Regions from separate parts of the Streptomyces sp. NBC_00075 genome, predicted to be linked through region 3. Evidence: riboswitches for the same ligand, from Rfam matches in the RefSeq annotation. Region 3 holds a riboswitch; each other region holds the start of a gene.

Region 1 (3,297 bases), 1.8 Mb from region 3:
GTGGCTGCGCGACCGGTTCGAGGGGAAGGTGGAGGTCAGCGAGGTCGCGCGGATCGTACGGGCAACGGGAGGCGCAGGGGAGACCGGGGGCTCCGGCGGCGGGCGGCCGGTGCTGACCGTGGAGGATCTCGGCGGCCGCACCCGGGAGTTGTCGGCCGACCACGTCATATCCGCGACCGGCTACCGCGTCGACATCGCCGCGATGGACTTCCTCGGTCACGAACTGCGTACGGAGCTGGCGGTGAGCCGGGGCACGCCGAGGCTCGGTGCCGGGTATGTCTCCTCCGTACCGGGGCTGTACTTCACGGGGTTGCCGGCGGCAGCTTCGTACGGGCCGGTGATGCGGTTCGTGTGCGGTACGGAGTTCGCGTCACCGAGGCTGGTGGGGCATCTGGCGGCCGCGCACGGATAGGGCGCGGACGGGGGCGGGCGACAACGGCGGCGGACCGCGATCTCATGCCGTTCGGGCCTTCCCGGGGCGGGAGTTGGGGCAGGCTGGGAGGCTGTTGCTGCCGGGATGCCGAACGTCGTCCGGTTCGGGCGGAGACCGATGTGCCGAACGATCCGTATTCTCTGGATCATGGCCGCTCCCACCTCATACGCACTTATCGCCACGGACCTGGACGGAACGCTCCTGCGTGCCGATGACACGCTCTCCGACCGGTCGCGGACCGCGTTGGCGCGTGCCACGGCCGCCGGCGCCCGGCATCTGGTGGTGACGGGACGGCCTGCGCCGAGAGTCCGGCCGCTGCTCGACGACCTCGGGGCCGGGGGGCTCGCGGTGTGCGGACAGGGCGCGCAGTTGTACGACGCCGGCGCGGACCGTCTGCTCTGGTCGGTGACCCTGGACCAGGAGCTGGCGGAGACCGCGCTCGGCAAGATCGAGGCGGAGGTCGGGCAGGTGTACGCCGCCGTGGACCAGGACGGTGTCGACGGGCTGACGCTCATCGAACCCGGGTATCTGATGCCGCACCCGACGCTGCCCGCCGTACGGGTGCCGCACCGGGACGACCTGTGGGCCGCGCCCATCAGCAAGGTGCTGCTGCGTCACCCGTCCCTGTCCGACGACGAGTTGGCGTCGGCGGCGCGTGGAGCGGTCGGTTCGCTCGCGACCGTCACCATGTCGGGGCCCGGCACCGTCGAACTCCAGCCATGCGGCATCACCAAGGCGACGGGGCTCGCGCTCGCCGCCGAGTACCTCGGGCTGGCCTCGTCCGCCACCATCGCCTTCGGCGACATGCCCAATGACATCCCCATGTTCGACTGGGCGGCCCATGGGGTGGCCATGGCCAACGCCCATCCCGAACTCAAGGCGGTGGCGGACGAGGTCACCCTCTCGAACGAGGACGACGGGATCGCGGTCGTGCTGGAGCGGCTGTTCGGAGCCGGAACCGGGGACGGGGACGGGAACTGGAGCGCGGACGGGGCGTGGCGGTGAGGGCGGGCCGGCCTAGTAGGCGCCGTACACGTTGTCTATCGAGCCGTATCGCGCAGCCGCGTAGTTGCAGGCCGCTGTGATGTTCGCGATCGGGTCGTAGGGGTCGTACGAGGTGCCGGCGACGTGGTAGGCGGCGAAGGTCGGGTCGATGACCTGGAGGAGGCCCTTGGAGGGGGTGCCGGCTGCCGCGTTCGAGTCCCAGAGGTTGATGGCGTTCGGGTTGCCCGACGACTCGCGGATGATGTTGCGGTAGATGCCGTTGTACGTTCCCGGGATTCCGTTCTGCGCCATGATGTCGAGCGATTCGCGGATCCAGCCGTCCAGGTTGTTCGCGTAGTTCGTCGCCGACGACACGGACACGGCGGACGACGGTGCGGCTGATGCCGTTGTCGCGGTCAGGAAGGGAAAGGCCAGGGCTACGGCGGCCGTTCCGGTGATGGCGAGTGTGCGCGGGAGCGTGAGCGGGCGGCGGGTGGTTCTCGCGCGCTGGTGCTGACCTCGTGCGGGCATGGTGAGTCCTCTCCGACGCCTACGAGGTGAGCTGTCGGGTTTGGGCGGGAGATGCCCGGCCGGGCGCCTGTGTCGGCGCGCGACTTCACCCCTAGCCGCTCCGGCGTCGTGCCCGGACCGGCGGCTTACCTGGGTCCCCCGCTCCTGCCTGCGTGAGTCACGTGTGGGTGGGTGGGATGGTGCTCTGCGGGCGGTGGCAGGATTCGGCGATCCGCCCGGCGTGGCGAGAACGTATGCGAGAGCACACGGGTGGAACAAGGGGCGGAAACGCAGGACTTGGTCATTTGGGGCGCCCGTTGGGGACAAAACGGGCGGAGGTGTGGAGTGGGTGGGAAGTAACTTGCCTTTTGCGAACGGGGAGTTTGCGGGGGAGAGGGTGGCGGGGGCTGGAATTTGGAGTGACTTGAATCACGGGGTGGGGGTAGTTGTGGCCTGAGCGAGGCGAGTGGGGTGAATAGGGGTTTTTAGGGTTTTTAGGCTTCTTGTGGGCGTGTCTGCCGGGAGGGTGGAACCTCTCGTGCGATGCGCGTCGTTGTCGTAGCGACGGGTACGGCGGGTGCCGTCGGGGAGGTGGTGGCGTATGCGCGGGTGCGATCACTGGTGTGACGGGTGGGGCGCGGGATGTTTATGAATGTCCATACTTATGGGCTGATCAAAAACATTCCGGTCGTGATCCGATACCGCCTGGCCTGGACGGGCGGGCGCTCGTGGTGATCGAAACGTGACCGGATACGCTGACTTGAGTGATGGCAGCGACCTATCGGCACACCGTGTGACCGCCAGTAGACACCAGCAGACAGGAGATCCCTCGTGACCGTCGTCGGGCCGTTCGGGCTGAGCGTGCGGGACCAGGCTCTCGAAGCCGATGTCCAGGCCGGATTGGCGGCTGTCGAGGAAGGGTTGCTCGAAGCCACCAAGAGCGAGGTGCCCTTCATCACGGAGGCCGCGCAGCACCTCGTACGGGCCGGCGGGAAGCGGTTCCGGCCGTTGCTCGTGATGCTCGCCTCGCAGTTCGGGGACCGGTACGCGCCGGGGATCGTGCCGTCGGCGGTGGTGGTGGAGCTGACCCACCTCGCGACGCTGTACCACGACGACGTCATGGACGAGGCCGAGGTGCGGCGCGGGGTGCCCAGCGCCAACACGCGCTGGGGGAACTCCGTCGCGGTCCTGACCGGCGACTTTCTCTTCGCGCGCGCCTCGCACATCCTCGCCGACCTCGGGCCCGAGGCGGTGCGGGTGCAGGCGGAGGCGTTCGAGCGGCTGGTGACCGGGCAGATCCTGGAGACGGCGGGGCCGTCCGACGGGCGGGACCCGGTCGAGCACTACCTGGACGTACTGGGCGGGAAGAC
Region 2 (3,297 bases), 7.3 Mb from region 3:
GGGGACGCCCGTCGACGACACCTCGGCCAACGACGTGATGGCGCAGTTCATGCATCTCGAATATCTGGCGCCCGACCGGGACATCTCGCTGTACATCAACTCCCCCGGCGGCTCGTTCAGCGCGATGACGGCGATCTACGACACGATGCAGTTCGTCACCTGCGACATCGAGACGATCTGTCTGGGGCAGGCGGCCTCCGCGGCGGCCGTGCTGCTGGCCGCGGGTACGCCGGGCAAGCGCAGCGCGCTGCCGGGGGCCCGGGTGCTGATCCACCAGCCCTCGCTGTCCGGGCCGATCCAGGGACAGGTGAGCGATCTGGCCATTCAGGCACAGGAGATGGGCCGGATCCGTACCCTGCTGGAGGAACTGCTCGTACGGCACACCGGACAGAGCCCGGAGCAGGTCGCCGCGGACATCGAGCGGGACAAGATCCTCGACGCGCAGGCCGCCCTGGAGTACGGGCTGGTGGACCGCGTCGTGCCCAGCCGCAGGTCCTCGGACCCCGCCCCCGGCACGAGGTGAGCCACCGATGCTTCCGCCCGAACTGCCTCCGCTGCCCGCCCTGACGCGCGCGGAGGGCGAGTTGATCGACCGTTACCTCGAAGTGGCCGATCTGCTCGGCCGTATCAACCCCGCCTATCACGGCGACACGTACCGCGGACTGCGGGCCGCGCAGGCTCTGGTCGCCAAGGCGGTGGCGCTGCGGGACGCGCTGGAGTTGATGCATCAGCGTGGCGAAGCGGAGGTGCATGCCCATACGCTGGCGCGTGCGCTGCGCGTTCTCGACGGGGAGCGCCGAACGGCGCGTGTCACCGTTCCGCGTGAGCCCGCCAGTTGACCCACCCGGTCGGCGGACCCGTATCGGGCGGGCCCGTCCCTCCCGGCGACGGACTGTCCGGAACGAGCCGGGGAGTGACTGGAAGTCATCCCCCGTTCGGCGTAGCGACATGTCCCCCGGTCGGCCCGTTCGGCTTGCGCGACGCGCGTAGTTGACAGCCGGAACCGCGATGTTTCCGTGCTGGTCCGGGGGTGCGCGACCCTCGCCCAATTGGCCCGAGGGTACGGGTGTCCACCCGAATGGGTCACGGGTGAGTAACGCCACAAAGCCCTGATTCCATTGGGATTTTCCTACTTCCATGAGCCAAGATCCCTTCCTGACGACAAGCCCCCGCCACAACGGTGGGGCGATCCGGGTGGACGCCGAGTCCTGCCGCCTCCCGGATGACCGGTCGACAGATGTGCATCGGCAGGAGTGGAGGACCCAGGCACGACGGGTCGCCGGGACGGTCACGCCATGACCGGGCCGAGCAGCCCTTGGGGTGAAGCCGCGTCAGCGGCCGGGCAACTTCGCCAGCCCGAATCCGACAGGTCATCCTTCACAGGCGGCTGACGAAGGGTTGCGCATGTCTGCGCTCAATCGTGTTCCGTCGATGATGTCCCGAGCCGGTACGGCCTCGGCCCTCACCCTCGCCGCCGTGGGCGGCACCCTGGTGATACCGGGAGTCGCGACCGAAGCCGCGGCAATCGCGCCGTCGACGAAGGCACTTCAGATCGCGGCCTCCAAGAAGGGCTCTCCGTACAAGTACGGCGCCACGGGACCGAACAGGTTCGACTGCTCAGGGTTCACGCTGTACTCGTACAAGAAGGCGGGCAAGAAGCTGCCTCGTACGGCGGCGGCCCAGTACAACAAGACCAAGCACATCTCCGCCAAGAGCCGCCGCGGCGGGGACCTGGTCTTCTTCCACTCGGGCTCGAACGTCTACCACGTGGGCATCTACGCCGGGAAGGGAAAGATCTGGCACTCCCCGAAGACCGGGGATGTCGTGAAGCTCCAGAAGATCTGGACGAAGAGCGTCTGGTACGGCCGGGTCAGCTGACCTCCCCGGGGCGGTACGGCGGTTTCCGGAGCCGCCGTCCCGCCCCGGGACCCGTAGCCCGTCAGCCCGTCACAGCGACAGCAGCGGCTCCAGCAGGAGCAGCGCCCCGAGGACCGTCAGCGCGGTGCCGGTGACCGCCTCGACGGCCCGGGCGGCCCGTGGCCGGCGCAACCACCGCCCCAGCCGGTCCACCAGAATTGCCACCGCCGGGAACCACACCAGGGCCAGCGCCACGATGATCAGCGCGAGCAGCAGTGTCCTGGGCAGGGCGGGAGCGCCCGCCGGCACGAACTGCGGCAGCAGACTCAGGAACGTGATGGGCGCCTTGGGATTGAGCGCGTTGGTGACGAAGCCCTGACGCATCGGCCGTACGGCGGCCCGCGCCTCGTCGGCCACCTCGGCCCGGCGCCCGCGCAGCGACCACAGGGTTCGCGCGCCGAGATACAACACATAGGCTCCGCCCAGCAGTTGCAGCGCGCGGAAGAGCGCGGGCACCGCCGTGAGCACGGCGGCGACACCGGCGACGGCCAGCGCGGTGTGCAGGAGCAGCCCGCCGGTGATCCCCAGCGCACACGCGACCCCGGCCCGCCGGGAGACGAGGGCGTTGCGCACGACGACGGTGAAATCTGCGCCCGGCATGGCGACCATGCCCGCGGCGACCCCGGTGAAGGCGATGAGCTGTGCGTCCATGGCGTCCAGCGTGCCCCGGCCCGGCCTTCAGCAGGTATGTCGAATATCCTGGGTCTGCCTTAAGCAGGTGTTAAGCCTTGGCCATCGCCTCCGTCCCTGGAGCCGCAGGATGTACGACCCCACACGCCTCGCCGCTCTCGTGGCGGTCGCCGAGGCCGGGTCCATCACCCGCGCCGCCGAGCGCCTCGGCTACTCCCCGCCCGCGCTCTCGCAGCAACTCGCCAAGCTGGAACGGGAGACGGGCACCGCGCTGCTCGTACGGCATCACCGGGGAGCCAGGCTCACACCGGCGGGCGAGCTGCTGGTGGCACGGGCCCGCCGGGTACTGGACGAGCTGGACCGCGCCCGGCACGAACTGTCACAACTCACCGGGCTGTCGGGCGGCACGCTCCGTCTCGGCACCTTCCAGACGGCCGGGATCCAGCTGCTGCCACCAGTCCTGAGCGCGTTCCGCCGGGCCCATCCGGACGTACGGCTGTCGGTCGCGGACTACGAACCGCCGGCCGGGGTGGCCGCCGTAGCCGCCGGGGAGGTCGATCTCGCACTCACGCACACCTACGAACCGGCCCCACCCGCGCCCCTACCGGGATCAGTCACCGCCGAGCCGGTCCTCGTCGAGGAGCTGGTCCTCGTGACCGCACCCGGCCATGTGCTGGCCGGGGAGGCGTCGAGGCTGCCGCTGGCCGAGCTGGCGGGCCAGCCGCTGGTCAGCATGGCGCCGGACCATCC
Region 3 (3,297 bases):
ATGTTTACGGGATGTTGCGAAGTCCTCACACGCTCCGGGCGGTCTCCGCCGCCCGGAAAGCGCAGCCGGTGCGCGCCGGTCGCCCGCTCGGTGTGCAGCGCCGTGACGGCTCGCGCCCGCTCACTGTCGCCGCGCGCCACGGCGTCCACGATCGCCCCGTGCTCGGTCCAGGACTCGACGGGATTGGCCGGGGCCTCCACCGCGTACATCCAGGCGATCTTGTGCCGGAGCTGGGTGAGCGTCGAGGTCAGGGCGTGGCTTCCGGAGGCCTGGGCGAGCGTCTCGTGGAACCAGCCGCCCAGGGAGCGCAGATCCTCGCTGTTGCCCCTCCTGGCCCGCTCCTGCCCCAGCCTGACCAGGCCGCGCAGCACTTTCAGATGGGCCTCGGTGCGTCGCTGGGCGGCCCGGGAGGCACCCAGCGGCTCCAGGAGCATGCGCATCTCCAGCAGGTCGGAGGCCTCCTGCTCGGTCGGTTCCGCGACGCACGCGCCCGCGTGCCGCCGGGTGACCACGAAGCCCTCGGCCTCCAGGGTGCGCAGGGCCTCGCGGACGGGGACGCGCGAGACGCCGTACCGGCGCGCGAGCAGTTCCTCGGTGAGCCGGCTGCCGCGCTCGTAGACACCGGCGACGATGTCGTCCCGGATCGCCGTGCATACCGAGTGCGCCGGAATACGCATGTCCGACCTCCGCTTTAATCCCCGTGAAACGTCGACGATTGACGTGTGTTCAGTGACTCTATTGCAGAGAACCGGAATTTCCGACGGCAGGCCGGAATCCGGGGATATTTTTTGGACACAGGGCCGTCGGAAACGCCGAAAGCCCCGGCTCGGGGAGCCGGGGCCACGACAAGAGATGCGCGTGGTTGTCAGACGTTCACACCGTGCGAGCGGAGGTAGGCGACGGGGTCCATGTCCGAGCCGTACTCCGCGGTCGTGCGGGCCTCGAAGTGGAGGTGCGCACCGGTGACGTTGCCGGTGGCCCCGGAGAGACCTATCTGCTGCCCCGGGGTGACCGTCTGGCCGACGGACACGTTGATGGACGACAGATGACCGTACTGAGTGTACGTACCATCAATCATCTTGATCACGATGTTGTTGCCGTAGGAGCCGCCCCAGCCCGCCTCGACGACCGTGCCGGAGCCCACCGCGTGGACGGTGGTGCCGGACGAGGCGTGGAAGTCGATGCCGGTGTGGCTGCCGGAGGACCAGACGGCGCCGCCCGCCTTGTAGCCGGTGGAGATGTACGAGCCGGAGATCGGGGCGACGAAGGTGTTGAGGCGCTTGCGCTCGGCCTCGCGGGCGGCGCGGGCCTCCGCCTCGCGTGCCTCCTTGGCCCGCTCCTCCGCCTCCTTCTTCGCGGCGGCCAGGGCGCGTTTCTCGGCTGCGACGGCCCGCTTCTCGGCGGCGGCCTTCTCGGCGGCCTGCTCCTGGGCGGCGGCCTGCGCGTCGATCTTGTCGGCGAGCGTCTCGCCGATGGAGATCACCGGAGTGAGGCCGGTCTGCTCGACCGTGGACTCTGCGGCGAGCGCCGGGGCGGCGAGGCTGCCGACGGCGCCGGTGGTGGCGAGGGCCGCGACGCCTGCCGCGCGGACGGTGGTACGGGTGACGAGGCTGGGGCGGCGGGGACGACGGTGCTTCCCGGTGGCGCGGGTGAACGCCATGTAGTGGCTGGTCCTTTCCTTCCTTCTCGCCTACCGGGTTAGCTGACGGGTTCGGAGCAGGAAGGTCTCCTACGGACCCCCTCGCTGGGCGCGCGGGCGTCCGATTCACCCCAGGGACTGCACAGTGTGGGTCCCCGGCTCCCCTGGCTCGCGCCATGTGGGGACTCGGCGATGACTGTCCGGGTGCCGCGGCTGCGGCGTGGTGCGTGACGGACAGCCGGACCGACGCTAAGCCGCGTAACTTTCAATCAACAAACCGATCACGGGTTTTGTAGCGCATGCCACAGGGCAGACGGTCAACCTCTCCATCAATACGGGCAACTTGCCCATCAATATGGACAAGAGGGGCCCGGTGACGCTTCCGTCACCGGGCCCCTGTCGTGCATCGCGGTGCCGCTACTCGGCGGAAACGACGCTCACTTCGCCGATGCCGAGGGCCCTGACGGGCTCCTCGATCGTCGCCGCGTCACCGACGAGGACCGTCACCAGCCGGTCCACCGGGAAGGCGTTCACGGCCGCCGCGGTGGCCTCCACGGTGCCGGTGGCGGCGAGCTGCCGGTACAGCGTGGCCTGGTAGTCGTCGGGCAGGTGCTGCTCGACCTGGTCGGCCAGCGTGCTCGCCACGGCCGCCGCCGTCTCGTACTTGAGCGGGGCGACGCCCACCAGGTTCTGCACCGCGACATCGCGCTCGGCGTCGGTGAGCCCCTCGGCCGCGAGCGTGCGCAGCACCTTCCAGAGGTCCTCCAGGGCGGGACCGGTGTTCGGCGTGTCGACGGAGCCGCTGATGGCGAGCAGCGCGGCGCCCGTGCCGTCCGGGGCCGAGCGCAGGACCTGGCCGAACGCCCGCACACCGTAGGTGTAGCCCTTCTCCTCGCGCAGGACGCGGTCCAGGCGGGAGGTGAGGGTGCCGCCGAGGCAGTACGTGCCGAGGACCTGGGCGGCCCAGACACGGTCGTGCCGGTCGGCGCCGATGCGGCCGATGAGCAGCTGGGTCTGCACGGCGCCCGGGCGGTCCACGATCACGACGCGGCCGGTGTCGTCGGCGGTCACCGGCGGCACGGGCCGCGGCTGGGCCGTCGAACCGGTCCACGCCCCCAGGGTCTCGCCGAGCAGCGCGTCCAGGTCGACGCCGGTGAGGTCGCCGACGACCACGGCGGTGGCCGTGGCGGGGCGGACGTGCCTCTCGTAGAAGGCGCGTACGGCCGCGGAGTCGATCTTCGCGACCGTCTCCTCGGTGCCCTGGCGCGGCCGGGACATGCGCGAGGTCTCCGGGAACAGCTCCTTGTAGAGCTGCTTGGCGGAGCGGCGGGCCGGGTTGGCCGTCTCGTGCGGGATCTCGTCGAGCCGGTTGCGCACCAGCCTCTCGATCTCGCTGTCCGCGAACGCGGGTGCCCGGAGGGCGTCGGCCAGCAGACCGAGCGCCTTGGGGAGCCGTGACACGGGGACTTCGAGGCTGAGGCGGACGCAGGGGTGGTCGGCGTGCGCGTCGAGGGTGGCGCCGCAGCGCTCCAGTTCGGCGGCGAACTCCTCGGCGGAGTGCTTGTCGGTGCCTTCGGAGAAGGCCCGGGCCATGATCGTGGCCACGCCGTCGAGACCGGCCGGCTCGGCCTCCAGGGGAGCGTCGACGAGCACCTCGA

The links. A riboswitch is a leader RNA that binds a small molecule or an ion and turns the genes downstream of it on or off. The one in region 3 is predicted to bind cyclic di-AMP.
Region 1: it holds a riboswitch for cyclic di-AMP, as region 3 does, so the genes downstream of both, OG787_RS18410 (transglycosylase SLT domain-containing protein) here and OG787_RS10695 (M23 family metallopeptidase) in region 3, are expected to answer to the same signal.
Region 2: it holds a riboswitch for cyclic di-AMP, as region 3 does, so the genes downstream of both, OG787_RS42930 (C40 family peptidase) here and OG787_RS10695 (M23 family metallopeptidase) in region 3, are expected to answer to the same signal.

What each region holds. Positions count from the first base shown of each region.
Region 1 covers NZ_CP108243.1:4,287,528-4,290,824, reverse strand. Annotated here, with positions in the region: gene OG787_RS18420 (FAD-dependent oxidoreductase) at 1-412, shown strand, start outside; gene OG787_RS18415 (HAD family hydrolase) at 581-1,438, shown strand; gene OG787_RS18410 (transglycosylase SLT domain-containing protein) at 1,451-1,948, opposite strand; cyclic di-AMP (ydaO/yuaA leader) riboswitch at 1,952-2,118, opposite strand; gene OG787_RS18405 (polyprenyl synthetase family protein) at 2,759-3,297, shown strand, end outside.
Region 2 covers NZ_CP108243.1:9,804,385-9,807,681, reverse strand. Annotated here, with positions in the region: gene OG787_RS42940 (ATP-dependent Clp protease proteolytic subunit) at 1-523, shown strand, start outside; gene OG787_RS42935 (hypothetical protein) at 531-839, shown strand; cyclic di-AMP (ydaO/yuaA leader) riboswitch at 1,190-1,401, shown strand; gene OG787_RS42930 (C40 family peptidase) at 1,405-1,878, shown strand; gene OG787_RS42925 (LysE family translocator) at 1,948-2,568, opposite strand; gene OG787_RS42920 (LysR family transcriptional regulator) at 2,678-3,297, shown strand, end outside.
Region 3 covers NZ_CP108243.1:2,520,137-2,523,433, forward strand. Annotated here, with positions in the region: gene OG787_RS10690 (GntR family transcriptional regulator) at 1-677, opposite strand, end outside; gene OG787_RS10695 (M23 family metallopeptidase) at 866-1,660, opposite strand; cyclic di-AMP (ydaO/yuaA leader) riboswitch at 1,674-1,841, opposite strand; gene OG787_RS10700 (M16 family metallopeptidase) at 2,057-3,297, opposite strand, start outside.